DNA from 3 places in the Paenibacillus sp. FSL H8-0034 genome. Region 3 is predicted to be linked to each of the others. Evidence: a T-box and tRNA genes for the amino acid it is inferred to sense, from the RefSeq annotation. Region 3 holds a T-box; the other regions hold tRNA genes.
What was found. A T-box is a leader RNA that pairs with one kind of tRNA and senses whether it is charged. The one in region 3 lies ahead of ileS (isoleucine--tRNA ligase), so its partner is inferred to be a tRNA-Ile.
Positions count from the first base shown of each region.

Region 1: it has a tRNA-Ile gene. The T-box ahead of ileS (isoleucine--tRNA ligase) is inferred to sense a tRNA for this amino acid. The anticodon was not compared.
Region 2: it has a tRNA-Ile gene. The T-box ahead of ileS (isoleucine--tRNA ligase) is inferred to sense a tRNA for this amino acid. The anticodon was not compared.

Region 1 is NZ_JBBOBS010000001.1:3,428,830-3,439,731, forward strand. It holds gene NST47_RS15365 (efflux RND transporter periplasmic adaptor subunit) at 1-212, shown strand, start outside; gene NST47_RS15370 (hypothetical protein) at 243-2,207, shown strand; gene NST47_RS15375 (hypothetical protein) at 2,399-2,563, shown strand; tRNA gene NST47_RS15380 (tRNA-Met) at 2,651-2,724, shown strand; tRNA gene NST47_RS15385 (tRNA-Ile) at 2,739-2,812, shown strand; gene NST47_RS15390 (hypothetical protein) at 2,946-3,446, opposite strand; gene NST47_RS15395 (plastocyanin/azurin family copper-binding protein) at 3,736-5,424, shown strand; gene NST47_RS15400 (RNA polymerase sigma factor) at 5,614-6,192, shown strand; gene NST47_RS15405 (anti-sigma factor domain-containing protein) at 6,199-7,020, shown strand; gene NST47_RS15410 (VOC family protein) at 7,048-7,440, shown strand; gene NST47_RS15415 (acyltransferase) at 7,466-8,611, shown strand; gene NST47_RS15420 (hypothetical protein) at 8,748-9,029, shown strand; gene NST47_RS15425 (hypothetical protein) at 9,112-9,237, opposite strand; gene NST47_RS15430 (hypothetical protein) at 9,296-9,457, opposite strand; gene NST47_RS15435 (hypothetical protein) at 9,807-9,962, shown strand; partial or broken gene NST47_RS15440 (Y-family DNA polymerase) at 9,959-10,423, shown strand; gene NST47_RS15445 (DNA polymerase IV) at 10,709-10,902, shown strand, end outside.
Region 2 is NZ_JBBOBS010000001.1:738,585-749,486, reverse strand. It holds gene NST47_RS03415 (CtsR family transcriptional regulator) at 1-301, opposite strand, end outside; rRNA gene rrf (5S ribosomal RNA) at 496-612, opposite strand; rRNA gene NST47_RS03405 (23S ribosomal RNA) at 715-3,660, opposite strand; tRNA gene NST47_RS03400 (tRNA-Ala) at 3,800-3,875, opposite strand; tRNA gene NST47_RS03395 (tRNA-Ile) at 3,900-3,976, opposite strand; rRNA gene rrf (5S ribosomal RNA) at 4,029-4,145, opposite strand; rRNA gene NST47_RS03385 (16S ribosomal RNA) at 4,267-5,809, opposite strand; gene lysS (lysine--tRNA ligase) at 6,192-7,688, opposite strand; gene greA (transcription elongation factor GreA) at 7,795-8,271, opposite strand; gene dusB (tRNA dihydrouridine synthase DusB) at 8,453-9,469, opposite strand; gene NST47_RS03365 (helix-turn-helix domain-containing protein) at 9,495-9,704, opposite strand; gene folK (2-amino-4-hydroxy-6-hydroxymethyldihydropteridine diphosphokinase) at 9,686-10,192, opposite strand; gene folB (dihydroneopterin aldolase) at 10,197-10,559, opposite strand; gene folP (dihydropteroate synthase) at 10,552-10,902, opposite strand, start outside.
Region 3 is NZ_JBBOBS010000001.1:5,745,635-5,756,536, forward strand. It holds gene ileS (isoleucine--tRNA ligase) at 1-1,790, opposite strand, end outside; T-box leader at 1,850-2,103, opposite strand; gene NST47_RS26025 (ATP-binding protein) at 2,127-3,542, opposite strand; gene NST47_RS26030 (LuxR C-terminal-related transcriptional regulator) at 3,719-6,316, shown strand; gene NST47_RS26035 (cadherin-like beta sandwich domain-containing protein) at 6,403-8,520, opposite strand; gene NST47_RS26040 (ADP-ribosylglycohydrolase family protein) at 8,689-10,560, opposite strand; gene NST47_RS26045 (AraC family transcriptional regulator) at 10,671-10,902, shown strand, end outside.

The DNA of each region.
Region 1 (10,902 bases), 2.3 Mb from region 3:
TTACGGTTCCAACGTTAAGTGTGGTTCGCGAAGGCGGAGATACTTCCGTATTTATACTTGTTGGAGATGTTGCCGAGAAACGTAAAGTACAGCTGGGGCGTCTGAACGAGACGGTTCAGGAAGTCATTTCAGGTATTAAAGAAGGCGAGCAATTGATCGTTTCCGGTCAGAACCAACTGAAGGACAAAGAAAAAGTACAACTAGCGAAATAATCTGGCTAACTGGAGGAAATAAAAGTGAAAATGAATTGGAAAAAAACAGCGGTATCCGTCCTTATTACATCATCTCTTATGACATCAAGCTACTCGGCAATGGCCGCTGAATTGGCAGGAACGCAGTCAGGAACACCTGCTGCAGTTACCTATCAGCTGACGAACAGCTTAAGCGTTGATATCAAAACCGTTCTGAACGAGCGTGTGGACGGCGGAACCCGTGTGGGTGTAGTCGTACGCATGAAAAATACCGGAGCCGCCATTGCGCGTGTTCCGGAGTATGAGCTTCGTGTGAAAACAATCGAAGGCATTGAATATATACTGCAATCAAGTGCCTCCAATCCACGTTCCATTCAACCTAAGGCAACGACGGAATTAAGCTATTTGGCTGTAATTGATCGTACCGATACGGTTACACTGTCAGAAGCGAATTGGACAGATGTCGACTACTACGTCTATCCCAAAACCGAAACGCGAATTCTTGCCATTCCTATCAGCGGCCAATCCTGGAAAGGCAGCGATATGAAAATTACGGACCCGGCGTCAGTGAAGAAGTGGGGCGAGAAGTTCAAAATTCCTTCTTTGACTTCACCACTGGAGTACACACCTGTAAGTATCGACAAAGAAGTAACAGATAAAGGCACGATTCAAGTGCTGCAGCTGCTTGTGACCAACCCGACAGATCAGCGCGAGACCCTTCCTGAATTCATTATCGATGGCAAGACGTCGTCCAAAGTGTTTGAGGGGCAAAAGGTTGTTGAAGACGCGGCTGTACCTACAACGGCTGTTACTGGCCAACAGGTACCTGTTACAGTGAATGCTGGTACCTCAGCATCCAGTAACGGAACTGCAGATGCTGCAGCATCTGAGGATACAACCAATACCAGCGGTGCTGAAGGGACAGGGGCGTCCACGGATAACCCAACTTCTACTACATCGGTTTTAGGTAATGCTGCATCGGACAGCTCTCAAGCGCAATCGTACTATGGGAAAAAGGTTGAGCAAGAGGAGGTTATTCTGGAAGCGAGAGAGCAAAAGTATATCCACTTTGCTATCTCTACAAATAATGATACCGTCCTTTCCAGTATCAATGTACTGACTCCGGAAAAATTCTCACAGGCTAGTGTAACCGGGGTTCCAACCGTTGTTACCTATAATGTGGGCCGACTTAATATTTTACTGCCCAGCACGACTGCAAGAGTTGCTTATCCTGCCTACAAATTGGGCAATCCGATGACTTTCGATGCTTTGAGTGAGCTGATTCATCCGAATCTTGAGGTGTCGGTTGTTGAGTTTCACATTGATGACAACACGGATGAAGGCTCCAAGAATGTCACATCGAAGTTCAGGATTTTAAACAAAAGCGATATTCCAATGGCAGTTCCGGTATTCCAAACCGAGCTTCTCAGCACGGATGGTTATACTTACAGCGGCAATCGTCAAACGTTATCCACGCAAAGAATTTTACCTAACTCGGGATTGGTTGTTAGCTATTCATACACACTGCCCCAGTCCGAGAGCGGTAAGGATCTGGTGTTGAAAATCAACGACATGGTGAAAGCAGCTCCATATAAAACGAACATCGCTGCTTATAGCATGGAGATTCAGCCGGCAGAAACGGAAGAGAAATTCAGTGTGTATCCTTTCGATGCCAATGTCACCTACTGGACGATTACACCGATGTATAATCGTACAGGCAATAACAGCTATTCCTACAAAACCCGCTTTAATCTTGATTTGACGAGACAGGAACAAATTCAGATCGATGCCAGCTTCTCCAAGCTGCAATTTGAGCTTTATGATTCGGTAGATCGTTTGATCGGTACGGCATCAGGTAGCTTTATAGGACCTAATCGTCTGGTTAGTGGAGAAAACAACCTTATCTTTGATGCAACAACGGAGCAATTGGATCGCCCGTTAACGATCCGTCTCTATGAAGCATTCACTACACCTGCAGGGGTTTCGAAGCGTCTGTTGGGTGTTTACAAGCAATAGTTACTGGACTCATTGGGTTACTCCCATCTTTTAAAACAAACTAAAAGCCTTGATAACCACTTATTTGAAGTGGGAATCAGGGCTTTTTACTGCAGTCTGAACAATAATACCGTATTTTTGAGATAAGGATGGCTTATTTGGGTTATGCTACAGGCTAGTAGGCCATTTTATTACAGGTAGGGTGATCAATAGTGAACTGGGTATATTGGGTCAAGCTGTATGAGAGTAAATTTCAGGCTGGCTGCTTAGCCAAACGAATGGAAGAGGACTGGTGGATCTATGGTTACGAATGTCCGCAGGAGGTGGAAGTGTTCCGATCACAAAAGGGTCGCTTCGGTGTACGCTATCTCTTGTAAGCAATTTTCAAATAGTTCTTGACTTTTCTTTTGGAATTATTGTAGAATAGAAAACGTCGCTAAGAGAGCGAGATCATCATTAACTATCGCGGGGTGGAGCAGCCCGGTAGCTCGTCGGGCTCATAACCCGAAGGCCGCAGGTTCAAATCCTGCCCCCGCAACTTAATTTTATTGTGGGCCTTTAGCTCAGTTGGTTAGAGCGGTCGGCTCATAACCGATTGGTCGGGGGTTCGAGTCCCTCAAGGCCCATATCGAAAATCCCTTAATACATAAGGCTTTTCAAAATAACGACATCAGACAAGCCCGGCATTCTCTCCTGAAATATGGAGCGGATTGCCGGGCTTGCTAACATTTTGGCTGTTATGAGTGCTTGCACCCACAGCTATTCCAAATAAGATCGATAAACCTCATGAGTCGGCAGCAAAGGTTCGGGAGATCCGCTGAACCAGGCCCACTCGCCAACACGAGGAACACCACCGTAATAACGTCTGGACTCATCCGGATCGGACAGCAGGCGGCAGCCATACAGGAACGCGATAAAATGACCTCTATTTAATTTGTTGACATCCAGGTCCTGCACAAAGGTACGTGGTTCTGAATCATGCTCGAGAATAGCTCCCAGCTCGATTTCACCAACCTTGATGATTCTGTCGCTAAACAGCTCGTTATGACGAATCACCCCTCCAGGCAGATGCCAGCCCTTCCCAAAGATTTCATCATCTCTCCATGTAAATAAAATTTCTTTGGCCTCATTTTGAATAAGCAGATCAACACAAACAAGCGGAGTTACACGGCTGACAAATAAAAATAATTCCAAGGGGAGTCCATCCGCTGTTTCATCAATACTATTTTCCAAATACTCGATAGCATCATCGCTATTCATCATTCCACACCTCCGTATAATAGGCAAGATTCAGCTCGTACTTCAGTCTGCAGTACAATCAGCATTTTACTCTATCTAGAAGTTTAATTCATCGTTCTCTTTTTATCAACGAATGTGCTTTCAAGGCTCTGCAAATAAGCTAATAAGCTGGGATCCGGCTGCTGTGAAAAATTATTGTGTATTTTATAAAATTATTCAAAAAATCGTAAAACCTATGTCGAATCCACTGCGTTATCTTCATTAGGTGTAGGGTACATCTAAATTATCTTTGATGGAGGTTGGGATGGGTATGATGAAACGCAGTAAAGCAGCAGCGTGGCTGTTAGCAGGAGCTTGTATGCTGGGCAGCGCATTTCCGGCGTGGGCAGCAGAGGCTCCGGTATCAAGCAATGTGAAAACGGATGCACAAATTGTAGAGGCCCTCGGTGTACTGCAGGGGGATGGAAGTGGTGTCAGCGCTGGTTATTTGGCCAAGACCACGACAAGATTACAGTCTGCTATTTTATTTTTGCGATTAAAAGGTCTTGAAGCTACTGCTGTGGCGTATAAAGGGGCGGACAACTTCTCGGATGCGGCCCTTGTCAATGACAGTAATAAAGCGATTCTGGGCTACCTGAAAGCGAATCCTCAGCTGGGTTGGACGGGTACGGGTAATGGCAAGTTTGAGCCTAATGCACAAATTACTGCACAGCAATATTACAAGGTGCTCGTAGAATCGCTTGGGTACAAGCAGGATACGGATTTTAAATATGATGGAGTCATCGCTTATGCAGGCACATTGGGCTTGTCCCAAGTCGCTAAAGCCGGATCTTTACGCAACCTACATATCGCTACAGCAACCGTCGAGGCTCTAAAGAGCAAAGTAAAGGGAGGCAGCAAAACGCTGCTGGACACATTGGTCGAACAAAAGGTAGTGGATGCTGCGAAAGCAGCGGGTGCACAATACGCTTCCATTAAAATAGCGGCTAATGCCGAGGTTGGTTCTTATTTGACTGATGAGGCTGGCAAAACGCTCTATATGTTCATGAAGGACACACCGAACGTGAGCGCTTGCAAGGATCAATGCGTTACGAACTGGCCGCTTTATGCTGCAGATTCTATTCAAATCCCGAGTGATCTGAATGCTGCCGATTTTAAAACGATTGTTCGTGAGGACGGGAACAAACAAACGACTTATCAAGGCTGGCCGCTCTATTATTACGTCAAGGACGAAAAGGCCGGAGATGCCAAAGGACAAGGCGTAGGCGGCTCCTGGATGGTTATGAACTATTCGGGTGTGAAGACGGCGAAGAACGATACGTTGGGCACATTCCTGACGGATTCCAAAGGAATGGCTCTCTACCTGTACACCAAGGATACAGCGAGCTTAAGCGTATGCAAAGGAAACTGTGAAGTGAACTGGCCGATTTTTTATACAGAGCATGTTCCCAACATGGGCGATTTGAAAGCAGCTGATTTCGGAACGATTACCCGCGAAGATGGGACGAAGCAAACGACCTACCAAGGCTGGCCTTTATACTACTATATTAAAGATATGAAAGCCGGTGATGTGACAGGTCAGGATGTGGGCAAGGTATGGTACGTTCTTGATCCAGCGGCTACGCCCAAGGTTCCTGTATCGGGAGCGCCAGCACCGACATCGGTTCCTGCACAGCCAACTCCAGCGCCCGTACAACCAGCGACGACTCCGGCTTCTCAAGCAGCGGCTAAAACTTACTCCGTAGAAATCGCCAAGTTTGCTTTCTCCGAAAAAGTGTTAACTGTCGAAGCGGGCTCTACGATTACTTTTATCAATAATGATCCGTTCGAGCATAATGCAGTTTCCGATAAGCTGAAAGCAGACGGTTCTCCAGTATTTGAAACCAAGCTGCTGACTCAAGGTCAATCCGAATCTATTACACTGACTGAACCGGGTGAGTACACGTACTATTGCGCTCCACATAAGGATTTTATGAAAGCAACGATCATCGTTAAATAAGTCAAAAGCTATGAAGTCCGCAGTCGGGAGGAAGCTCTCAGGCACTGCGGGCTTTTTTTGTCGTAGGTAGAGAGGCATAGCTATTGCAAAATATTTCTTATTATAAGAAGATAGGGATAAACCTTTTTCGTTATTTATTCGTTTCTTATAATAAGAGGGTCACAAGCTGACCCGAGGAGCGCAGATTACGTGCAGCCATATCCGGATGAGCAATTAATGCAGCTAATACAAGAGAAACAAAGCTTCGCACTGCGTATTTTGTATGATCGCTATGTGCGGCTCGTTTATTCATATGCCGTAAAATCAGGGGCGGGCAATGACGCCTCTTTTGCTCAGGATATCGTTCAATTGGTATTTACACGAATTTGGACCTCCAATAAAGGTTATGATCCCGCCAAAGGGCAGTTCGTGAACTGGCTCATTACAGTTACGAGAAACATTACGATAGATCAGCTGAGAAAGCAGCGAAAGCAGGAGGTTCTCGTGTCTTTTGATTATGAGATCCCCGAGACCGAGCATACAGCCCTGTCGGGCAGGGATGAGCTTCAGGAAACGGTTGCCAGACGATTGTTAAAGCAGCAGATTGAGGCTGCCTATCCGCATTTATCAGATAATCAGGTTCAATTAATACGGCATTTCTATTGGGAAGGCTATACATTAAGTGAAATAGCGGCCCGAAATGGGGAACCGATAGGAACCGTAAAGAGTAGATTGCATCAAGCGCTAAAAACGCTGCGAAAGCATTTGTCGCCGGAAGGAGAGGGGTAAGCTACCATGAGCGAGAAAATAAATGACTGCGATCTAGTATTTCCCTTCTTTTTAAAGGAGCTGTCTCCGGAAGCGGCACATGCTTTTGCCGAGCATCTGGCGGCATGCCCACATTGCGCAGAAGAGCTGAAGAACCTTCAGCAGGTATGGCAAACGTTACCTTACGAGATGGAAGAGATCGATATACCCGATTCGGCAAAAGGACACATGTTCGATAACATTATGCAAAATGTCCTTGAACACGAGCGACAAATAGGGATAGGGATGGATCAGCCTGATGAACACTTAGTCTTGGTATCCCCTGCTCCACAAAAGGCTGCAGAGGAGCCGCCACAGCTCACCCAGACAGGCAAAAAGGCCGGAAGGTGGTCCTATGTGGCTGCGGCTGTCTTATTTATTGCCATAGGCGCATCGATAGGCTGGGGATTGAAGGATTACGGGGATAACAGGCTTGCTGGTTCGCCCAACACCACATTGCCGGAGGTTCAGCCTGCTCAAGTCGTCAAGCAGTATACACTCAAAGCCTTTGATCCGAGTATGCCGGAGGCTGCAGGTAAGTGCTTCATCAAGCAGCAGGGCGATGCCAAGCAATTGGTGCTGCAGGTTAACGGCTTGAATACAAACACTGGAGATTGGGCGTATCAGTTGTGGTTTGTTAAAGAAGGTGTACGCTACAATGGAGGCACCTTCCGTGTTAATGAGAAGGGGGACGGCGTATTGACCTATGATCTGACGCCTGCGGAAAGTACCTTTGAGACATTAGGCATTACACTGGAGCCTGATGCACAGGGAACAAAACCAAGAGGTAAAAAAGTACTGGGTACTTAAAAAATAGTAAAGGGGCAAGAAACGCTAATGGCAACAAAAAAGATCGAACATGTGGGTATTATGGTAGCTGATCTGGAACGCTCCATAGCCTTTTATGAAAATATTGTCGGGCTCGTCCTAAAGGGGACCTTGACGCACACCAATGGTGTTATCCGACTGGCATTTATGGGCTTCGGACAATCAGCTGAAACCGAGCTGGAGCTGATCTCCGGCTATAATGATAAGCTGCCGCAAGAAGGTAAGGTTCATCATATTGCATTCACAGTGGACCATATCGAAGAAGAATTTACGCGCATCCGTACCAATCCTGATTTGAAGATGATTGATTCCGAGATCACAACGCTGCCGAATGGTTCACGCTATTTCTTTTTTTATGGTCCTGACGGGGAATGGATCGAATTTTTCGAGTCAACCCGCTAAGCTTCCATAAGAAAAGGAGAGAGCTATGAAAGCCAAACAGCCGAGAATTGCAGAAATACAGGTTTTGCGCGGCTTTGCCTTTTTGGCGGTCGTGCTTCAGCATGCTATTGGTCACTATGCTTATGTGCCGGAGGCTGGCATTGCGGACGGCGCTATGCTGGCCATCGTGTTAATTGCGGCGAAGTTTGCCGTTCCTATGTTTATTTTTATAACCGGTCTTGTCTTGTTTTATAATTATCAGGAGCGTATTCACGCCAGCAGCTTTATCCGCAAACGCTGCAAGGATATTGTACTGCCTTACCTGATCTGGTCAGCGATATATGAGATCGCTTTTCGTGAAGATGGAATTCCGCTCGGACAGGAGTTCCAACGAATTTATGAATATGTGCTAACCGGTACAGCGTCGTATCATCTGTGGTATGTCATTATGGTTATTCAGCTGTATTTGCTATTTCCGCTGATTCAACAAGGGGTTTTACGAATTTGGGCAGCTTGCAGTGCGAGGCAGCTCACAGCAGGACTTATTGTGCTCACGATCGGATACATATGGCTTACTGCGCTGCAGGGTACGATTAGTAATGCTGTAATAGCATGGAATCTTCCTGTACTGACGCCGCTGTTCTCTGAGTATACTGACCGTAACGCGTTGTACTTTTACATTTATTTTGTTATGGGCGTTGTCGCCGGGTTGAATATGAACCGCTGGAAGCAGCTGTTACTGCAATGGAAAACACTTGGAATCAGCCTCTATGTGCTGGTTGCCTGTATATTATTTTATACAATTGTTAGTCACTTTCAAGTTAACGGGAAGATCGTTATTCAATATAACGACACTTTGCTGGTGCAGCCTTTTATGGCTGTGTTTCTGATGATTTCCGTGGTGGCGATGTATATTGCGGCGTTGGCTTTTCAGGAACGGGCGAGTGAACGCTTCAAGCGGATGTTCAACTTTCTGGGTCACTATTCATACGGTGCCTATTTGGCCCATGCCTTGATGTTAACCGCGGCTACATTTGTAACTGACCGCTACCTGCCAGGCTGGAATGTGTCGCTGCGGACCCTGGTTGCGTTTATTGTATGTACGCTGCTGTCGGTCTTCGCTGCCCAACTACTAAGTCGGTTTCCGCTGGGCCGCCTTATGACAGGAACCCCGGTCATGAAAAAGGTTTAATTCTATCATCTCAAGGAATCCGTATTCCTTGCTCATGTTTCGAAATTGCACTTCATTATTAAGATTGCTTTACCGATATAGTTCTTAAGTCCCTGAAGCTAACAGACTTAAGAATTATGATTAAGGAAGTGGTCTGATGAAGATTACCTTTGCCACCATGAGTGAGGAAGAATTGCTGAAAGAATTCCTTCTCCTATCCGAGGTTACAGAAAGCCTTGAGCATCTAAAGACCTATAATCCAGCTTTCCAATCGGCGATTGATCAGGTGAACGCAGACATGCAGCAAATCAAAGGGCAGCTTTTTTTCCGATATCAGGATCATCATCGAATTGATCTCAATCATGTTATTGTCAGTAATTTCGAGCTGCAATCCAGAATGAGAAAATATATGACCGCAGTGAGCTACGTTGTTCATTGATTATCAAATTTAGCATACCCCAATAACGAGAAAATGCCCCTTTCTGATGGATAAAATCAGATGGGGCATTTTTGTTGCCTTTTTACGATTTGGCTTTAGTTTTTACGGCAAAAGACTTAAGCTGGTTCATCAAATTTTGACGGGTTTGTTTGTTTCTTAGCAAATATGCAGCTCCGAGTCCAATGACAGCCAGTGTTTTTTTATTCATCACTCATTCCTCCTTGGATAATTATGACGTTGACTTTACTTACCCTTTCCTCGTTAAATCAAACCTGACTTTTTAAATCTTCGATTTTTTCGTAAGCAATCAGCGTGATTTCGTTACCGACCAATTGTGCGATAGACGATTCGGCGTCTTCGATGATTTGTACCGCGCGGTCATACTCGCGAAGCGATGCAACCTTGAAGCTATCTGTATGAATGTTCATATGGATCAATCCTTTAATTCAGAGTAGCTATAGCTTACCCGAACGATGAAAGGGACATTCATAGCTTGAGGGGAGAAGCGGAAATATCAGAATAACAGTACGAACACCAACGATCGTGATCCTGCTGATGGATCAAGCTCACGGTTGTATCGTATGACGTGATCAGTCCCAAATAACGAACATCCCAAAAAATACCTGTTGAAATACGAATATTTGTTCGGTATATTGAATACAATAAAGGGAACAAATGTTCTGTATTTTGCAGCCGCCACAACTTTACAAATCGTTCGGTGAGGTGATAACTATGGAGATGCAGCGTTATATAGGTCAGAGGGTGGAGATCATGTATATGAATAAGCAGAGTACGATTACACAGCGGTTTATTGAGGTGCGTTCGATCAAAAATAACTATGTCTGTGCCTACTGCTTCACTCAGAAAGGACTTCGGGTGTTCAAGCAGGACAATATTTTGGCAATTGCTCCAGCGAAGAAGTGGTCCGTATGAAAGAGCGCATTATCTTATTGGTCGACTGCCAGAGCTTCTATGCAAGCATCGAGAAGGCTGCCCATCCGGAATACAGGGATAAGCCGCTTGTAGTTGCGGGTGACCCAGCCCTTCGGTCTGGCATAATTTTGGCGGCCTGTCCCATTGCCAAGCAGTATGGTGTGACTACAGCGGAGCGCTTGGGTGAGTCTTTAAGCAAATGTCCTGAGCTGATTATTGTGAAGCCCCGGATGCAGATGTATATTGATGTATCTTTGCGAATCACAGAGATATTCGAATCGTTTACGAATCTTGTCGAGCCTTTTAGCATAGATGAACAGTTTCTCGACGTCACCAACTCGGTTGGGATGTTCGGTTCGCCAACGGAAATCGCCAAGCAAATCCAGACGGCGATTATGCTGGCTACTGGCGTATGCTCCAGAGTGGGGATATCGTCAACCAAAATGCTGGCCAAGATGGCCTGAAGACTACTAAACAATTATGCACATAATTCAATTTTCCACACAAAGCCTTATTTTAATTGATTTTATTGTTAGATTGTAGATGTACATAATTACTAGTGCATCTACTTTTTATAATATTAATTTAACAAAACTTAGAAAGCACACATAAATGGCATAATTGTTCCAAAAAGAAACCATTCTTTTAAAATTCTTCAGTGAGGTGATGGGAATGGTCAGTCAGTGTGCAGAGATCATGTACATAGATAAACGAAGTAGTTCGGCGTCAGAGAAAAAGTGGTCTGTATGAAAGATCGCATCATATTTTTAGCGGATTGCCAGAGCTTTTATGCAAGTGTAGAGAAAGCAGCTCACCCTGAGTACAAGGATAAGCCACTTGTAGTCGCTGGTGATCCCGCTAGACGCTCTGGAATTATATTGGCGGCTTGTCCTATTGCAAAGGGCTATGGTGTGACTACCGCGGAGCGGCTTGGGGAATC
Region 2 (10,902 bases), 5.0 Mb from region 3:
AGCCCTCAGAGGTCCCTTGATCGATCTGTGAGCAAATCGTTTTGAAAATAAGATCGAGAACAGACCCGTGAGCGTTCAGCTCTATTTTTTGAATACGGATATAGCCGCCGCCGCCGCGTTTGCTCTCTACAATATAACCCTTTTCCAATGTAAACCGGGTACTGATGACATAATTAATTTGAGAAGGAACACATTCAAATTGATCTGCCAAATCGTTACGTTGTATATCTACTACGCCTTCATCGCTTAGCTGCAAAATACTTTTCAGGTATTGCTCGATGACTTCCGAGACATTACGCATCAATTCGACCTCCTTACGAGAAGTAAATTGACTTTGACTTTCTTTGACTTTAACTTTATTATAGCAGTTTTCTGATAATTTGCAACTGGGAGCTGCATCATTTTATTTTCCGCTTTTCGGACTGTTTTAATTCTTTAAATCAAAAACAAAAAATAGCCTTTTCGGATAAGTATCCAAAAAGGCTATTTTACTGTGCTTGGCAACGTCCTACTCTCCCAGAACCCTGCGGTTCAAGTACCATTGGCGCTGAAGGGCTTAACGGTCGTGTTCGAGATGGGAACGCGTGGTTCCCCTTCGCCATCATCACCAAACGGGATTTTACATCAAGGTTTGCACCCTGAAAACTAGATCCGAAACTTCACATTACGCTTGAGCAGCGCGCCTCACTCGCTTTCGCTTGCAAGACTCTTTCTTTGGATAAGCCCTCGACCGATTAGTATTCGTCAGCTCCATACCTTGCGGCACTTCCACCCCGAACCTATCTACCTCATCGTCTATAAGGGGTCTTACTAATTTGGGAAATCTCATCTTGAGGGGGGCTTCGCGCTTAGATGCTTTCAGCGCTTATCCCTTCCGTACGTAGCTATCCAGCCGTGCTCCTGGCGGAACAACTGGTACACCAGCGGTACGTCCATCCCGGTCCTCTCGTACTAAGGACAGCTCCTCTCAAATTTCCTGCGCCCACGACAGATAGGGACCGAACTGTCTCACGACGTTCTGAACCCAGCTCGCGTACCGCTTTAATGGGCGAACAGCCCAACCCTTGGGACCTACTTCAGCCCCAGGATGCGATGAGCCGACATCGAGGTGCCAAACCTCCCCGTCGATGTGGACTCTTGGGGGAGATAAGCCTGTTATCCCCAGGGTAGCTTTTATCCGTTGAGCGATGGCCCTTCCATTCGGTACCACCGGATCACTAAGCCCGACTTTCGTCCCTGCTCGACCTGTTTGTCTCGCAGTCAAGCTCCCTTGTGCCTTTACACTCTGCGAATGATTTCCAACCATTCTGAGGGAACCTTAGGGCGCCTCCGTTACATTTTAGGAGGCGACCGCCCCAGTCAAACTGCCCACCTGACACGGTCCCTGCACCGGATTACGGTGCGAGGTTAGAACTCGGATACGATCAGGGTGGTATCCCAACGTCGCCTCCACACAAGCTGGCGCTCATGCTTCAGTGGCTCCCACCTATCCTGTACAGATCGTACCCAAGTTCAATATCAAGCTGCAGTAAAGCTCCATGGGGTCTTTCCGTCTTGTCGCGGGTAACCTGCATCTTCACAGGTAGTAAAATTTCACCGGATCTCTCGTTGAGACAGCGCCCAAGTCGTTACGCCATTCGTGCGGGTCAGAATTTACCTGACAAGGAATTTCGCTACCTTAGGACCGTTATAGTTACGGCCGCCGTTTACTGGGGCTTCGGTTCATAGCTTCACCTTGCGGTTAACCACTCCCCTTAACCTTCCAGCACCGGGCAGGCGTCAGCCCGTATACTTCGCCTTACGGCTTCGCACAGACCTGTGTTTTTGCTAAACAGTCGCTTGGGCCTTTTCACTGCGGCCCCCTCGGGCTATTCACCCTACCGAGGCACCCCTTCTCCCGAAGTTACGGGGTCATTTTGCCGAGTTCCTTAACGAGAGTTCTTCCGCGCGCCTTAGCATACTCTGCTCGCCCACCTGTGTCGGTTTGCGGTACGGGCACCTTCTCCCTGGCTAGAGGCTTTTCTTGGCAGCTTGAACTCATGACCTTCGCTACTGTAATTTTCGCTCCCCATCACAGCTCAGCCTTAATAGTGTGCGGATTTGCCTACACACCAGCCTCGCTGCTTGGACGGACATCCATCAGTCCGCGTCACTATCCTTCTGCGTCACCCCATTGCTCATAACGGTTCACGGTGGTACTGGAATTTCAACCAGTTGTCCATCCACTACGCCTTTCGGCCTCGCGTTAGGTCCCGACTTACCCTGAGAGGACGAGCCTTCCTCAGGAACCCTTAGGCTTTCGGCGGACAAGATTCTCACTTGTCTTTTCGTTACTTATACCGGCATTCTCACTTGTGTAGTGTCCAGCGCTCCTTACGGTACACCTTCAACCTCTACACAACGCTCCCCTACCCAAGAACAATTACTTGTTCGAGCCATAGCTTCGGTGGCAGGTTTAGCCCCGTTACATTTTCGGCGCAGAGTCACTCGACCAGTGAGCTATTACGCACTCTTTCAATGGTGGCTGCTTCTAAGCCAACATCCTGGTTGTCTGGGCAACTCCACATCCTTTCCCACTTAACCTGCACTTGGGGACCTTAGCTGATGGTCTGGGCTGTTTCCCTCTTGACCATGGATCTTAGCACTCACGGTCTGACTCCCGGATAGAAGTCTGTGGCATTCGGAGTTTGACTGGACTTGGTAACCCTTGGCGGGCCCCGCACCCAATCAGTGCTCTACCTCCACGACTCTCAACTCCGAGGCTAGCCCTAAAGCTATTTCGGGGAGAACCAGCTATCTCCGAGTTCGATTGGAATTTCTCCGCTACCCCCACCTCATCCCCGCATTTTTCAACATGCGTGGGTTCGGGCCTCCAGTGCGTGTTACCGCACCTTCACCCTGGGCAGGGGTAGATCACACGGTTTCGGGTCTACGTCCACGTACTACGATTTTCCAAAGGAAATATCGATGCGCCCTATTCAGACTCGCTTTCGCTGCGGCTCCGGCTCTTCACCTTAACCTTGCACGGGAACGTAACTCGCCGGTTCATTCTACAAAAGGCACGCCATCACCCATAAACGGGCTCTGACTTTTTGTAAGCACACGGTTTCAGGTTCTATTTCACTCCGCTCCCGCGGTTCTTTTCACCTTTCCCTCACGGTACTGCTTCACTATCGGTCACTAGGGAGTATTTAGCCTTGGCAGATGGTCCTGCCGGATTCCCACGAGGTTTCACGTGTCTCGCGGTACTCGGGATCCGTCTACAGGTGTCGCAGATTTTCGGTTACGGGATTGTTACCCTCTGTGATGAGCCTTTCCAGACTGCTTCACCTATTCTGCTAACCCGATGTTGACGTCCCACAACCCCTAAGAGCAAGCTCTTAGGTTTGGGCTGTTCCGCGTTCGCTCGCCGCTACTGACGGAATCACTTTTGTTTTCTTCTCCTGAGGGTACTTAGATGTTTCAGTTCCCCTCGTATGCCTCCTATGTAGCTATGTATTCACTACATGGTACATGAGCATTACCTCATGCGGGTTCCCCCATTCGGACATCCCCGGATCAAAGCCTGCTTACGGCTCCCCGAGGCATTTCGTCGTTCGCCACGTCCTTCTTCGGCTCCTAGTGCCTAGGCATCCTCCGTGTGCTCTTATTAGCTTAACCAATTCCGCTAATAAGTTCGATTCCGAAGAATCGATCTATGTGGATGTTACTCAACCGAAGTTAAGTAACGCTGCTCTAAACATTTGTTTCGTTTCGGTATCTAGTTTTCAAGGAACAAGCTATTCGGTAAATATAAAATTGGTGGAGCCAAGCGGGATCGAACCGCTGACCTCCTGCTTGCAAGGCAGGCGCTCTCCCAGCTGAGCTATGGCCCCATAAGGGATTCAAAAATATTCATTTGGTGGGCCCTAGTGGACTCGAACCACCGACCTCACCCTTATCAGGGGTGCGCTCTAACCAGCTGAGCTAAGGGCCCTCAGTCGTTCTTTTCTTGCGTATATAGGTGTTCATAACCTCTAAAGAGGCTCGCTTGGCAACGTCCTACTCTCCCAGAACCCTGCGGTTCAAGTACCATTGGCGCTGAAGGGCTTAACGGTCGTGTTCGAGATGGGAACGCGTGGTTCCCCTTCGCCATCATCACCAAACGAAGCTTGCGGTATGACTTGAGAGTTATCCTCTCAAAACTGATCAACGAGTGAGCGTTGTTGTTGCCATTGGCAACTTATACTGCTGATACGCTTCTGTGCAGAAGCAATATCTCCATAGAAAGGAGGTGATCCAGCCGCACCTTCCGATACGGCTACCTTGTTACGACTTCACCCCAATCATCTACCCCACCTTCGGCGGCTGGCTCCCTTGCGGGTTACCCCACCGACTTCGGGTGTTGTAAACTCTCGTGGTGTGACGGGCGGTGTGTACAAGACCCGGGAACGTATTCACCGCGGCATGCTGATCCGCGATTACTAGCAATTCCGACTTCATGCAGGCGAGTTGCAGCCTGCAATCCGAACTGAGACCGGCTTCTAAAGATTCGCTCCACCTCGCGGTTTCGCTTCCCGTTGTACCGGCCATTGTAGTACGTGTGTAGCCCAGGTCATAAGGGGCATGATGATTTGACGTCATCCCCGCCTTCCTCCGGTTTGTCACCGGCAGTCGATCTAGAGTGCCCAACTCAATGCTGGCAACTAAATCCAAGGGTTGCGCTCGTTGCGGGACTTAACCCAACATCTCACGACACGAGCTGACGACAACCATGCACCACCTGTCTCCAATGCTCCGAAGAGGGCACCTATCTCTAGGTGTTACATCGGGATGTCAAGACCTGGTAAGGTTCTTCGCGTTGCTTCGAATTAAACCACATACTCCACTGCTTGTGCGGGTCCCCGTCAATTCCTTTGAGTTTCACTCTTGCGAGCGTACTCCCCAGGCGGAGTGCTTACTGTGTTAACTTCGGCACCGCGGGTATTGAAACCCCCGACACCTAGCACTCATCGTTTACGGCGTGGACTACCAGGGTATCTAATCCTGTTTGCTCCCCACGCTTTCGCGCCTCAGCGTCAGTTACGGTCCAGAAAGTCGCCTTCGCCACTGGTGTTCCTCCACATCTCTACGCATTTCACCGCTACACGTGGAATTCCACTTTCCTCTCCCGCACTCCAGTCACCCAGTTTTCGATGCGACCCGGGGTTGAGCCCCGGAATTAAACACCAAACTTAAATGACCGCCTGCGCGCGCTTTACGCCCAATAATTCCGGACAACGCTTGCCCCCTACGTATTACCGCGGCTGCTGGCACGTAGTTAGCCGGGGCTTTCTTCTCAGGTACCGTCAATCCAGGAGCAGTTACTCTCCTAGCCTTTCTTCCCTGGCAACAGAGCTTTACGATCCGAAAACCTTCATCACTCACGCGGCGTTGCTCCGTCAGACTTGCGTCCATTGCGGAAGATTCCCTACTGCTGCCTCCCGTAGGAGTCTGGGCCGTGTCTCAGTCCCAGTGTGGCCGTTCACCCTCTCAGGTCGGCTACGCATCGTCGCCTTGGTGAGCCGTTACCTCACCAACTAGCTAATGCGCCGCAGGCCCATCTACAGGTCACAGATTGCTCCGTGTTTCTTGATTCAGACATGCGTCTCAATCACCTATCCGGTCTTAGCTACCGTTTCCGGTAGTTATCCCGATCCTGTAGGCAGGTTGCCTACGTGTTACTCACCCGTCCGCCGCTAACTGTTCCCGAAGGAACAATCCGCTCGACTTGCATGTATTAGGCACGCCGCCAGCGTTCGTCCTGAGCCAGGATCAAACTCTCCATTAAGGTAGAACTTTGATTTGCACTCATTCACTGCTGACGAGAATTTGCATTCTCTTATACTGCTATTTACTCACTCGTTGATTCAGTTTTCAAAGGACAATTCTTTTCGATCATTTTCGACATTCCGTCAAAAGCGACCTGATTAATATAGCACATTGGCCAGCTTCATTGCAAGTACTTTTTTTATCATTATATGTTTCTCACCATGACCAGAAAAGCTTGCCCTCGAAGCGACAAAAAGTAATATAACAAATCGACAAGAAAATTGCAACAACTATTTTTCAGCTTGTTTTTCAGCTATCTCAGTATGCCCAACTAACCAAAAAAAATGTAAAACGCACCTCCCAAAAGGAGATGCGTCTTACTCATTTTATATCAAAGGAACTTATTCGCCTTGGCGTTCGCGCATCGAAGGAAATAATAAGACATCCCTAATCGATGGGGAATCTGTGAGCAGCATAACAAGTCGATCAATTCCGATGCCGAGTCCGCCTGTAGGTGGCATTCCATACTCCAGTGCACGTAGGAAGTCCTCATCCATCTCATGTGCCTCATCATTGCCTTGCTCACGCTCAATCAATTGCGATTCAAAACGCTCACGTTGATCTATAGGATCATTTAATTCAGTGAATGCATTCGCATGCTCACGGGCCACAATAAACAGCTCAAAACGATCAGTAAACCGCGGGTCCAGAGCATTCTTTTTGGCTAAAGGAGAAATCGCCACAGGATGGCCATACACAAAAGTAGGCTGAATCAAAGTTTCTTCTACAAATGCTTCAAAGAATTGATTCACAATATGACCAAAGGTCATTGTCGGTTCAGCATGAACCTTATGTTCCTTAGCCAATTGGTGTGCTTCCTCATCGGTCATATGCTTGCTAAAGTCAACGCCAACAACCTCTTTAATCGCATCAACCATCGAAACGCGTCTCCATTCCGGAGTCAGGTCAATTTCCTGTCCTTGATACTGGATCTTGGTTGAACCCAGCACTTCCTGAGCAATATGTGCAATCAAAGTCTCAGTCAGCTTCATGATATCCAAATAATCCGCATACGCTTCATAAAGCTCAATCATCGTAAACTCTGGATTATGGCGAGTCGATGTTCCTTCATTACGGTATACACGTCCAATCTCGTACACCTTTTCCATACCGCCAACAATCAAACGCTTCAGATGAAGCTCGATAGCGATACGCAAATGGAGCTGCATGTCCAACGCATTATGATGCGTATTAAAAGGGCGCGCAGCCGCACCACCTGCTATCGAGTGCAGGGTCGGCGTTTCCACCTCCAAATATCCGTGGGAATCCAAATATCTGCGCATGGACTGAATTATTTTCGAACGCTGAATAAAGGTAGCCTGAACTTCCTGATTCATAATCAAATCCACATAACGCTGACGGTAACGAAGCTCCACATCCTTTAAGCCATGGAACTTGTCCGGAAGTGGCAATAACGATTTGGAAAGCACGACGACATTGTTCACTTTGACGGAGAGCTCACCTGTTTTGGTTTTAAATACAGCCCCTTGAACGCCGATGATATCTCCGATATCGAGTAAATTAAAGGCCTGGTACTGTACAGCGTCCAGTGCATCCTGACGTACATACAATTGAATTTTACCGGAAATATCCTGAATATGGGCAAAACCTGCTTTACCCATGCCGCGTTTTTGCATAATACGTCCTGCTAGACTAACTTCTATGGATTGTGCATCCAATTCTTCATGGGTTAATTGATCATAAGCTTGCAGTAATTCGCCTGCGTGATGGGTAACCTCATACTTTTGACCAAATGGGTCAACGCCCAGGCCCCGCAGTTCATCCAGCTTGTTACGCCGTATTTGCAGTAATTCATTAAACTCTTGTTCTTCTGACATCGTGCTCCCAGCCCCTTATCCATCATTCTTCTTACATTAAAAAAGCTTCCAGAGGAAGCTTTTTACTTGTATAAAACCGTATCGATTTCAACTTGCTTTCCACATCTTACTTCTTAATATCAATGATTTCGTACTGAATCGTGCCTGCGGGAACATTAATATCCACTTTAGTTCCTTTCGGTTTGCCGAGAATAGCCTTACCTACAGGACTTTCATTGGAAATTTTATTATTGAATGGATCAGCCTCTGCTGTACCCACAATATTATACTCAACGGTTTCGCCAAATTCCAAATCCTTCAGTGTTACAATGGCTCCAACACTGACCGTATCTGTGTTCACATCAGCATTATTAATAATACGTGCGTTACGCAGCATTTTTTCTAAAGTAATGACTCTGCCTTCAATAAAAGCCTGTTCATTCTTGGCATCCTCATACTCAGAGTTCTCACTGATATCACCGTATCCAATTGCCACTTTGATCCGTTCCGCCACTTCACGGCGTTTGACCGATTTCAAGTGCTCCAGTTCGTCTTCTAGCTTTTTTAAACCTTCCTGCGTGAGGATGACTTCTTTCTCGGCCACGGTAACGATCCCCTTTCATGTGAAAAATTCCCGTATTATGAGCGTATTCATGGAGTATGAATTCACTGTTAATCATATGTTGACCATCTTATTCTTAATGACTAATATCTCATGAGGATGACTATTGACTGATTATATTGCAAGCCTATACAAATGTCAATCTAAGCCAAACCTACAACTTTTAGACCAATTGTCGCATAATCGGCATTCCATCCTGGGAATCGGTATTGTCCAATGAAGCAACAAATTCCTCCAGCACGCCAGCCATGATATCTCGCTTGGTCGTCTCCATAACGATGTCCTTCACCCGTGCTCCACCCGGTAAACCTTTCAGATACCAGGCCAGATGCTTACGCATTTCCTTAACGGCAACATGCTCACCTTTGAGTGCTACCAATCGATCCATATGCAAAATTGCAATGCGAATTTTTTCCTGACCGGTTGGCTCTGGAGGCAGCTCTCCCTTGGTCAAGTATTGAATGGTCCGGTATAGCATCCACGGATTACCGAGCGCAGCACGCCCGATCATAACACCATCGACACCAGTCTCATCCAGCATTCGCTTGGCATCCTCAGGTGTTGTCACATCGCCATTCCCAATGACAGGAATCGACACGGACTGCTTAACTTCTCGAATGATATCCCAATTGGCGTGTCCCGTATACATTTGTACACGTGTCCGGCCATGGACAGATACAGCAGAACCACCACCATTTTCGACAGCCTTAGCATTTTGCACCGCATATATATGCTCATCATCCCAACCGATCCGCATCTTCACGGTAACCGGCTTGCTTACGGCCTTCACGACGGTTGTGATCATCTCTTCAATTCGGGATGGATCAAGCAGCCAACGGGCTCCAGCCTCACATTTTGTTATCTTGGGAACGGGACAGCCCATGTTGATGTCAATAATATCGGCATTCGTATGACGATCCACGTGCTTTGCCGCTTCCACCAGCGTTTCTGTATCTCCACCAAAAATTTGCAGACTGAGCGGCTTTTCCCGATCATCTACAAACAGCATATCCATCGTACGATGATTACCATGAATAATGGCTTTGTCACTTACCATTTCGGCACATACCAACCCGCAGCCGAATTCCTTGGCGATCAGCCGAAAAGCCGGATTGCAGACCCCTGCCATCGGTGCTAATACGACTTGGTTGGGTGCGACGACATTTCCTATTTTTAACATTAGAGTACCTCCTTTCAATTCTTGATTATTTTGCAGTTGGAAAAAGCTCTTCCGGGTCAATCCCGAGTACTTCGGATATTTTACTAATAATCTGTGCGTCTGGGCTTCGTGTTCCTCGTTCAATAGCTCCCAGAACAGCAATCGATACATCCAATTGATCAGCCAGTTCCGTCTGTGTAAAGCCCTTCAGCTTACGAAACGCGCGAATGCGCTGTGCTATGGCATAGGCTTCCATACTCTGACACCCTCCTTCCCATCCACCTGATCCAACTGCCCAGCCCACTCACCAGCTAGCCTGGAGTGTCTCTGCTGCATAACCTCGACCAGGGGTACCAATACAAACGCCCGCTCTGTCATTCTCGGGTGCGGCAATATGAGCTGCGGATCTTCCTGTCGAAGATCCTCATACAGCAATAAATCCAAATCGATCGTTCGTGGTCCGAAACGAATCTCTCTTATACGACCAAGCTTATTTTCTATACTTAGCATAACAGCAAATAGCTCCTGTGCCGATAGCCGAGTTTCTACCTCAATTACCATATTCAAAAAAGCATCCTGATCCACATAACCAACAGGCTCGGTTTCATATATGTGTGAACGTCCGGAGACGTAAATATGTTCGTGATTATTGAGGCATTGAATGGCATCCTGCAGATACCGTTCCCGATCACCCATATTAGAGCCAAGTGCAAGGTATGCACAACATGGCAGCTGAGAGCCCATAAAGTTATACCCGCTTTCTGTGAATTTCAACCTTGACACCATCAAAAAACATTTTCACTGGCGGATGCGGCTTCAGTACGCGTACAGTCACTTCAAAGATACTCGCATACGTTTGCAGCAGTACAGCCGCAATTTCCTCTGCCAGCGCTTCAATGAGCTTAAATACTTGTCCTTCCACGATATTGCGAATGACCTCATAAGCTTCAGCGTAATTCACAGTATCCTCAACACGGTCACTTCGACCGGCCTTATCCAGCGGCAGCATCAGCTCGACATCCACCTGATAGCGTTGACCGAGCTTATTCTCTTCAGGAAACACACCGTGATAGCCAAAAAATTGCAAACCCGTCATGATGATTTTATCCAATGCTTGTTCCTCCCTTATGATTTAGCATCGTATCCATCATCAATGCGACTCGTTTCATTGCCAATACATCATGGACTCTAATGATCGAGCAGCCCTGTTGAATCCCCATGCAGGTTGTGGCCGCGGTTCCTTCTTGTACTTCATTGGCAGGAAGGCCCAGCGTTCGCGTAATCATGCTTTTTCTTGAAGTCCCTAATAAAACAGGATAACCAATAGCGACAATTCGATGCAGTTCATTCATCAGCTGTAAGTTCTGCTCGTACGATTTGGCAAAGCCAATGCCCGGATCGAGTATGATCTGTGAGTCCCGAATTCCCGCAGCATGCGCCAAGCGAATACTTTG
Region 3 (10,902 bases):
ATATGACCTGTTGCCATCACCGCTTTATAGGGAGCTTTACCTGTGAACAGTGTGGATACGGCTAGCAAGCTATAAAACCATCCACGAGTCTGATCGATCCCCTCGCAGATGATGTCCGCCGGAAACTGGTCGGCAAAGGCTTCCTGATTCTCAAACGGATAATGGTGCTGGGCAAAAGGCATCGAGCCGCTGTCAAACCATACATCGATCACTTCAGACGTCCGAACCATTTCACCGGCGCACTCAGAGCAATTCAGCTTCACGTCATCGATAAAAGGTTTATGAAGCTCCAAATTATCCGGCAAAGGCTGTACGGACCGGGCACGTAAATCAGCTACGCTTGCTGGAGCATGCTCGCATCCGCAATCCTGACAGACCCAAACATTCAGCGGGGTTCCCCAGTAACGGTTACGGCTTATGTTCCAATCGACCAGCTCATCGAGAAATTTGCCAAAACGCCCTTCCCGAATATGACCTGGATACCATTCCACAGAACGGTTATTGGCAATCATTTGCTCCTTGATCGCGGTTGTTCGGATAAACCAGCTTTCCATCGCATAATACAAAAGCGGTGTATGACAGCGCCAGCAGAAAGGGTAGCTATGCTCGTATCTCTCCTTGGCAAACAGTAATCCCCGCTTGGACAGATCCTTGACAATATCCACGTCACAGTCTTTAACAAATCGACCGACAAATTGCGGAACAGCCTCGGTATAGCAGCCGTCCAAACCGACCACGCTCAGCATGCCAATCCCCTGCTTCTGAGCCGCGCGGTAATCATCCTCCCCGTGAGCCGGAGCGATATGCACGATTCCCGTGCCGCTGGAGTCGCTGACAAAGTCTGCACCGATGACAACATATCGGGTTGGAGTACCCGCTGCATTCGAATTCGCTTGATTCGTTGTACGTTGGGGCTCGTCATTTTCACTTGGATAAGGAGCTTCATAGGTAGTACCCACAAATTCATGGCCTTTATGCTCGGACACGATCTCATAGGTGCCTTGTATCACCTGGGCGAGCAGACTTTTGGCCAAAATAAGCACTTCGTCGTTATGCTTCACTTTGACATAATCCAGATCGGGATGAACAGCAAGCGCCGTATTGGCCGGCAAGGTCCAGGGTGTTGTGGTCCAGGCAAGGAAGCTCTCACCTGCAGGAGTCCTGAATTTAACAGTCGCACTTAGATCCTTCACATCCTCGTAGCCCTGCGCCAATTCATGAGAGCTTAACGTCGTTTGACAGCTTGGGCAATATGGACTGACGCGATGACCCTTATTCAGTAAGCCTTCCTTGTGAATGTGGGACAAAATGTGCCATACACTTTCGATATAATCGTTGGATAACGTCATATACGGCGAATCCAGATCGGTCCAATAGCCGATGGACTCCGTCAGCTCGCGCCATTGCTTTTCATATCGGAAGACACTCGCTTTGCATTTTTCGATAAACTTTTCGACGCCATAGGCTTCAATTTCCTGTTTGCCCGAGATTCCAAGCTCCTTTTCCACGCCCAGCTCTACGGGTAAACCGTGGGTATCCCAACCCGCTTTACGCAATACCTGGTAGCCAGACATGGTCTTGTAGCGGCATATAAAATCCTTGATCACTCTTCCCAGCATATGCCCGATATGGGGTGCCCCATTGGCAGTAGGCGGCCCTTCGTAGAATACAAACCTCGGCTTGCCTAACCGCTGATTGATGGACCTGGAGAATGTTTGCTCCTGTACCCACTGCTCATATACCCGCTTTTCCCTCTTGGCTGCCTGCTCTTTCACATCAACTGTACGCATACGATCGACTCCTTTTGGTAATCAAAATATTTGTAAAAAAACAAAAAAATCCCGCCCCTGTAAGGGACGAGATTGAACTCGCGATACCACCCTAATTCTGTGTTAAGCTAACTTGCTAGCCATCACAGCACCTCAAACTACGCACCAACATGCGCGGCCCTTGTAACGGCGGGATCCCGTTAAAGCTTACTGTAACTTCAGCTTTACTTCTCGGAGAGGATTTTCTACTAACACATGAACATTGGCTTTCAGCAAAGCGCCAACTCTCTGGGGAACAAGTGATTAATATACTCTTTCTCGTTAACGAATTTGAATGATGTTGAACTTAATCTACTTTTACAACATTTTCGGATGATTGTCAATGGGGAGGTCTGTTGGCTGTACAGGCAGACGCAGGAAAAAGCTGCTGCCTTCTCCTTTGGTGCTTTGCAAATCTAATTTGCCACCGAGAAGTCCGGCCAACTTCAAGCTGATCGATAAACCAAGCCCTGCTCCCCCATAGCGGCGGGTAAACGTACCATTTTCCTGTTGAAAGGCCTCGAATATCAGATGCTGCTTATCCTGTTCAATCCCGATGCCTGTATCCTGAATGCGAAATACGATCCAATCCTCCAATTTTTCAAGCTTATCTTTTCCGGACGGGTAGACCTTATCCATATAGATTTGCATGGTAATGCTGCCCTGGGCTGTAAATTTGACCGCATTCGTGAGCAAATTACGTAAAATTTGAACCAGCCTCTGAGCATCGGACACAATGAACACAGGGACATTCTCCTGAAGATCCACCTTGAATTGCAAGCTTTTCTGATCTGTAATTGGAACAAATTGATGCTGGACAAGCTGGACCAGTTCATGTACAGACACCATTTCCCATACGATTTCCATTTTACCAGTTTCCATTTTGGATATATCCAGCATATCATTGATCATCTTCAGAAGCTCATCGCCCGAGGTATGAATAATCTGGCCATAATTGATCTCTTCCTCCGAATAGCGGGACCTGTCCTCCTCCTGAAGCAGCTGGGATAACGCAATGATGCTGTTCAGTGGTGTTTTTAGCTCATGAGACATATTGGCAATAAACTCGGATTTATATTGGGAGGCCAGCTGCAGCTGCTGTGCTTTCTCCTCCAGCTCCCTTTTTTGCTTGCGCAGGACCAAATTCATCGTTTTATTCTTCTGCGCACGCAGCTGTTCCTCATAGAAATCCTTCAAAATGAATACGAAGAAGGCATTCAACAAAAGTGCAGCCGGGTACGTATAAGGGGCAATATGCTGCAAGTAATTGAGCCTCGGTATAGATGCAAAAGTAGCGATGCCGATCACCTGAAGCGTATTCATCGAAATGATGGAGATAATAGCTTTTCTATTGTAGCTCCATGCTTTTTTTCGATACAAGGCAACCAGAAATGCAGCCAGACAACCGAGCAATAAGATATTAATGGAACCGGTAAATGCCTGAGCCGTGAACCCCGCAATCGTATACCGAGAGATGGCAATTCCGACACTAATGATCAGCACGAGCCGGGGATCGCGAAAAAAAAGCGTACCAAACACGATCGGCAGTGCACGCAAATCGAACAGTGTCGATCCTTGTCCCTGCACACCAAAAAACATGGCAAGCCAGCCCGCAAAAATGAAAATGCCGACTAGGCCAGCCTGTTTCACTTTCCAGGTTGCATGTTGAAATATGTATTTAAAACATAAATTAAATAAATACGCAGACGTTATCAGGACACTCAAGCTAATCAAAAATGTAACAAAATAATTAATGGCCATCCCCTCCCCTGTCTATTGTACAGGATATATCAAATAACAACACTATGACTGCTTATTAAAGTTAACTTTTCGCTAGGATTTTCGTATAATAAATCGTAAGCTTGTACGATAGGGAAGCGATAGGTATCGCAAGTTACGGAGGCATTCTGATGAAAACCATGGATTCAATCCTGTTACAAAGTAAAATCACACTGCCTATTCCCAGAGAACGCCTGATTCCAAGAGAACGATTGGTCGATTCTATAACCTACGGCCTGAAGGGCCGTCTTACCTTAGTCTGCGCCCCCGCCGGTTTCGGCAAAACCACCCTGCTGTCCCAATGGGCATACACCCGGCAGCTGCCCTGTGCCTGGTTATCTCTCGATGAGCGGGATAATGATATTATTCGTTTTTGGCGGTATATGACCCATGCGCTAGCCAGGTCCGTACCACCAGACAACGGTAAGCAAATGCTGCAGCTGGCTGATGCGCTACCTACTTTATCGACGACTTCCTTTCTGGATGCTCTGCTTAACGAGCTGTTTGCTCTCACGCAGGATATTGCTGTCATTATGGATGACTATCACACCATTCAGAACCCGGGTATCCATGACAGCGTATCTTATTTGATCGATTATTTGCCCGAGACCACACATATGATCATCTCCAGCCGCGCCGAGCTGCCATTTCCGACGATAAAATGGATGGCTAAGGAGCAACGCAATGCGATTGATACGCTGCAGCTGCAATTTACAGCGATGGAAACCCAGCAATTTTATCAGGAGTTATCGGGGGCAGAGCTAACGCATCGGCACATTGAGCAGTTGGTGCAGCAGACAGAGGGCTGGATTACGGCGCTGCAATTAGTATCGCTTTCCCTGCGAACCGAAGTCAATTACGACCGTTTTATAGAAGCCTTTCAAGGTAATCACCGGGATGTATCGGATTATTTGTTCCACGAGGTCATGAACAAGCTTCCAATCGATATTTACCAATTTCTTGTTCAAACATCGGTTCTTGGCAAGCTGGAGGCTTCGATTTGTAATGCGGTCACCGAAAGTACGAATGGTGCTCTAATGCTGGAGACTATCAAAAGCCTGAATCTGTTTCTGATCCCGCTCGATGATCATAATGACTGGTTCCGATATCACCATTTATTTTCTCAATTTTTGCGAGGGCTGCTGAAGAAAACCGATCCTGAACAATGGCTGAGATCCAACCGAATGGCAAGTGCGGCTTTTTCGGAACTTGGCTTGATGGATGATGCTATCGATCATGCTATAACAGCAGAGGACTATCCATTGATGGAAACCTATTTGGAGCAGCACATTCCAGCTATGCTGCAGCGTGGGGAAATGACCACCTTATTGAACTGGTTTCACAGCGTCCCACAGTCGTTCATGCTTTCTCCTGAGCTGTCGCTTTTATATGCCTTTATACTTGTCGTGACCAGCCAACTGCCGCAAGCAGAGATCCAATTGACCCGTATTGAACGAATATGCGTAAGTATGGAGCAAAAGGATCGCCAGAAACAGCTGCAGAGTGGGATTTTGTTCGTGAGATCCAATCTCGTGTTTGCTAACGGGGATTTCGGCAATTGGTTTACCTATACGCAAGGAATTCTTGAACACAATTTACCCAAGGACCCGATCTATTATAATTTTAATTACAATCCGAACGAGCCATTGGTTAGAAGAACGGCCTTAGGGTTAAAAGGAATGCTTACTCCGGATACGGAAACGATTGGTACCTTGTTCACTGGTGTGCTCGACGCACATGGCTGGCAGGATTCACTGATCAATTTATACGTAAAGCAATCTCTATGTGAGGGGTATTACGAATGGAACCGATTGGACGACTGCCTTCGACTGCTTCCATCGCTCACAAGAGCCGCATTGAGCAAGCAGGTACCTGGACTACATATCCCCGTCATAATTACACAGGCACGCATTCATCTTGTAGAGGGACATTACCAATCGGCTCACGATCGAATTGAGGAGGCATTGGAACTGGCATTGCAGCTTTCCTATAAGGCTGTCTGGGTCGAAACTCTTCAACTGTTCCGAATCCGAATATATCTGCAGGAGAACCGGATTTCCGAGGCCAAGAATCTGATCGCTCGGTTGGGAATATCGCATAAGGTCAGACCCACCTTCAATCAAGAGTATGCCTACCTGACGTTAGCCAGACTGCTCGGCCAACAACGTAAGGAACCTGAGGCTCTACGTCTGTTGGAGCAGTTGAAGCCCCAATCGGAAAGAGAGCAGCTGCTCTCCAGCCTCGTTGAAATTTCCTGCTTACAAGCTCTATTGGAGGCTCAGCGCGGACAGAGGAAAATGGCCCTGATATATATTCACGAAGCGCTTGCTATTGGAGAGAGGAATGGCTATATAAGGAGTTTTCTTGATGAGGGCACAGCGATGCGAAAACTACTGACAATGTACCATAACCATCGAGAAGGACAAGCTTCTGAAACGAAATGGACAGGTGTCTCCGAAGCCTATCCAGCGATGCTGCTACAGTTATTTCATGAGTCTAGCACACCGTCAGCCGAGCATGCCCCCCTTCCTGCTGAGCCGCTGAATCGGACGGAAATCAATCTGTTACGCTTAATCCGCCAAGGTCTCACGAATAAGCAAATGGCCGCAGCGCTTACGCTATCCGAAGGGACGGTTAAGGTATATCTCTCGCGTCTATATGAGAAGCTTCAAGTATCCTCACGTACCCAGGCTATGGCTGCTTCACAAGAGCTGGAGTTGGAAGAATAATCGATCTAGCCTGCTGATGCACAGCAAAGAGCACCCCTGTGGAGTGCTCCTTGCTGCCATTTAACTTCTTTTCATGGGAGTCGATACTACGGTATAACCTTGGTTCCAATCTGGCTCAAAATAATAACGACGTCTTCACGATTGAATTGTCCATCTCCGTTCAAATCATGTTGTCCAAAAGCTGCCGTCATATAAGTAATAATCTCATTGATATGAATCCCGTCATGCTCGACATCCAAATCAACCAGCCTTTGTTTCAACTGCTGAAGGGGGTTGCCATAGACAATCGTCCGACCAGCAGCGGCGTTCCCTTCTCCGATCAAGCTGACCACAGCTCCAGCTTTAATATCAAATTTCACTTCATCTCCGGGCAGCAGTTGACCGCTTACGTTCAATTTCACCTCTGACGATCCTTGTGTATAGACGACTTGTGCTACCGACAAATCAGAGTTACGGGATACATTTTTAATCGTATAGTAAGTGGGATCGCTACTCGCCCGCAGCAAAGGTTCGGAAAATGTCAGCTTCGCCTGCATTTCTTCAAGCACGAGATCATTAAGAGCTGGCGTTCCCGGTAGAATCACTTTAATCGTATATTGCAGACTTGTCCCGTCCTGCGCGGTTACATGTATATCTATCACATTTGGCAAGCCGGATGCCAGCTGTAACCTCAGACTATCCATACCGCTTTGAACGGTTGAATAACTGCCTCCGTTGATTCGCACCTGGATCGTTGCAGCATTATTACCTGCTGACGAGACTGGCTTTACGGTGAGTTCATAGATAGACTGACTTACCGTTAATGTATAGTCTGTAACCTCGGGTGAAAAAGCAAGATTTCCTGTGGAAACCGATAAGCTGGATAAGCTGGCGTCACTATTCTTCAGTCTCTCTACGGATAGCGTGTAAATTTTTGCAGCTGCCGTATCCTGCATCACTACTTTGATTTCCACTGTGTTGCTGCCCACGATCAGAGGAACGGATACAGGATATCCGCTCGAAGCTTGTGTATCGCTGCCTCCATTTATACGGACATATACAGCTGCTCCAGTTGGGTCTGATAAGGTTGGCGTTATAGCCAAGCTGGACGTGGGATAGGGAACATTCGCCATTGTGTAGAAAAATGTGCTGCTCGCAAAGGGTTCGTTCAGATTACCCGGCGTCACAGCTAAACCGCTTAACGTCGCATCATTATTTTTTCGAATCACTTTGATCGTATACTGCTTTGAGATGCTCGTATCCTGGGATAATACTTCCAGCGTGATCGTATTGCTTCCTACTGCCAGCGGCATGCTCAATCCGTAGCCGCTAGTTACCGGCGTGTAGCTGCCGTCATTCACTTTAATATGAACAAAAGCACCAGTCGGGTCCGATAATGTCGGCGTCACCATCAATGTATCCGTTTCATTACTCACATCAGGCAATGTATAGGCTGTCTGATTTGACTGAAAAACCGGGCTTATAGTACTCCCTGAGACGGCTAAGGCACTTAAATCCGCATTTGTGTTCGCGGCCCGCGTGACCGTAACGGTATACGTCTTATTCACGTTTGTATTGTAAGACTTTGTCTGAACAGTAATGATATTGCTTCCTACATTTAAAGGTATGGAGCCCGATGTAGCTCCATTAGCTGCATTCGAATCATTGATTTTGACGGAGGCTGCAGCGTCATTCAATACTCCAGTAATCGATATACTGCTCGTCGCATAAGACACGTCTGCCGTATATTTCGTTATATTGGATTGAAAATTCGGATTTAACGTCGTTTCATTTGAACGCAAATCCGTCAGGTCGGCATCATTTGTGTCTGGAAAATATACGTGAATCGTATACGTCTTGGTCGTCGTAGTATTTGTTGCCGTGACTCTTAATTGAAATGTGTTATCTCCCCGATTCGTACTTAGGTATCCGGTCGACGCATAATACGCCACCCCAACCCAACTGCCTCCGTTCATCGAATACTCCATGGTTGCATCGGAGTTCGCAGTTGTTGCTGCTGTGTAGAAGCCTGCTTCAGAGCTGCGCATTTTCACCCAATATTCTGTTATCGATGGAGAAAAAGCAGGTGACAACGAACCCGCACCTTCATGAATGCTCGATAAATCGGCATTCGCATCATTAACCACGGCCTGCGCTTTCCATGGGATTCCAATAATAAGTATGAATGCCGTAAAACTAACGATTAAAAATTTAGCTATTCTCACAAACTTCCTCCCCTAAAAAAGTCAAAATATGACTGTATAATATAATAAGCCCCTGTCATTATATCATAGCTATTATCCATTTTAATGCATATTTATAAAGTTCGTAGAGTCCAAAAAACAAAAAATAACACCCTATCCTAACGGACAAAGTGTTATCGTAATCCATATTTATTTGACAAACATCATATCCGTGTAATAGTAATACTTGCCTGGCGACGTAGTATCCAGCGTAGCTACCGGGAGGATATACACTTCAAGATCTTCTCCCTGTCCTGTCACTTCCACCTCAACCACATGTGTTCCTGCTGCAAGCGTAACTTCATACAGCTGTTCTATCGCTGGACGGTGGTAGGCCGGCATGAATTCGACGATTTTCCGGCAATCGATCACGGTTTCGCCATTCAGCCTAACAGAAATTGGAGCGTTAGCGGCTGCGATCAGACGCAGCTTGCGAGTTGAAGGATTATATAGATTTGTTCTCGCACGATACGTGCCAATCATATTACCTTCAGAGACAGCTTGCCAATTGATTTTGTTTCCTGCACACACAACTTCGATACCATTCTCTGCCTTAGTCGGTCCCCATATCGTCCAATATGCAGCACCTACCAGAGCGAAGGGGATACGTTCCTCAGACCATACGTGTCCATCATGATAACGCGTCCAATTCAATGTCAATCGATAGGATGACTCAGGCTGTGAAGAAGATTTGACAACTACTTTCCAGCTCGTTGATTCACCAGGATTTAAACGAGTCTCCTGTGCAGCAGGTCCACTCCAGTCCGCTGGAACTTCCAGTGACAAGCTGCCTTCCAACAAAACCAGTGAGCGATTCGTCACGGTGATAGTAAGGGTCTTGGACTGATCGATTGCAATCGCTGGGCCTTCGTCTCCATAGTTCAGAACAAGCTCCAGATTCGGCTGGCTGGATGTACCTTTTGGCAGCAGATAACGGTTTTCCGTTACAGGACGATTCCACATGGCCTCTATACTGTCACGTTCCTCCACTCTATCCTGAAAGGTAGTAGGAAGCTCTGGATGAACAATAATTCCTGTATGCCATGCAGCCAGAACCTGCTTCCCGACAGCTATCGTACGCCGTGTAAGCTCATCCAGATTTTGCGGAGCCGGAAAGCCTTTGATCGGGGGACTGATCACGACACGATCACCGACGGGCTGCACCCATTTCGCAGGCAAGCCCTCAGGACCGAGAATCATACCCAATATGGCACCCAAGGTAGCCGCCGTACAATCCGTGTCGTAGCCGCAGTTCGTCGCTTTCAGAATCGCATCCTCGAAGTCTTTTCCATAAAGCCAGCCGAGAATCGTAAAGGCGATATTTTGTGGAGCGTCCGTAAAGTTCTCCCGTCCGTGATGGTCCAGAATCAGAGCTCTTGCCTCGATCCAGTCTTTGCCTTCCTGATGCCACCGCTGCAAATCCCTGACAGCAAGCGCGGTGCGGCAATCAGATGGTATATAACGTAGCCCGATTTCTATCAAACGGTCACGGTCCTGCTCAAAGAAGATAGCGCTCTCAATCGCAGCAAACAGCATTTCGCCATATACGCCTTCTCCCCCTGCATGGTCAACTGTTGCATCCTCATATGCATAGCGGGCTGCTGTTTCCGGTGCACCCGGTGCTACCATCGCCCAGATTTCCGAGCGGATTGGGGACCCCATGCAGTTGTTAAACGGATTGTTGAACCAGCCGGCTACCGGAGCTATCAGACCTCGTCTCAGATTCGTCAGCGCGTAGCCATATTCATCAAAGGGGAAAAAGATATGATCCACCCATTCCTGCCCCAGTTCCTTGTTAGTTAAAGACGGTCCATATTGCTCCAGCGCATGCAGCCATACGAGCTGCAGATCCAGATCGTCATTCTCCAAGGGACCATCCGGAAGCTCAGGATAAAAGTCCAGATTCAGCAGTTCCTTCACACCCTCTACCGGTGCACCCAGCGTGCCCCCGATATTTTTACCCAACCAGCCTCCATAAACGATTCGATAGTAATCCTGTTCATTCAAAATGCTTATAGTCATCACTGCAGCTCCTTCTGATCTTTGGTATACTGTTGAGTATAAGGTCAGACCCCGGAAGATAGCCATGCAGGTAATTACGATTTGCAAGCAGTAAAACCTTGGAGGAAGCCATGTATTATTCACTTTCCAGACTCTCGGCACTTGATGTGAAATGGGCCGATTTGTTTGATGCCAATCAGGAATCCTTTCAGGAATTCCATCACAACCCTTATTACGAATTGATTCTGGTTGCCGATGGAACGGTTTATTTGCAGGCAGGTGAAGAGAAGCTAACGCTGCAGGCAGGTGATTCCCTGCTATTAATGCCATGGGAGCAGCACCGCGGCTGGCAACCCAATGAAA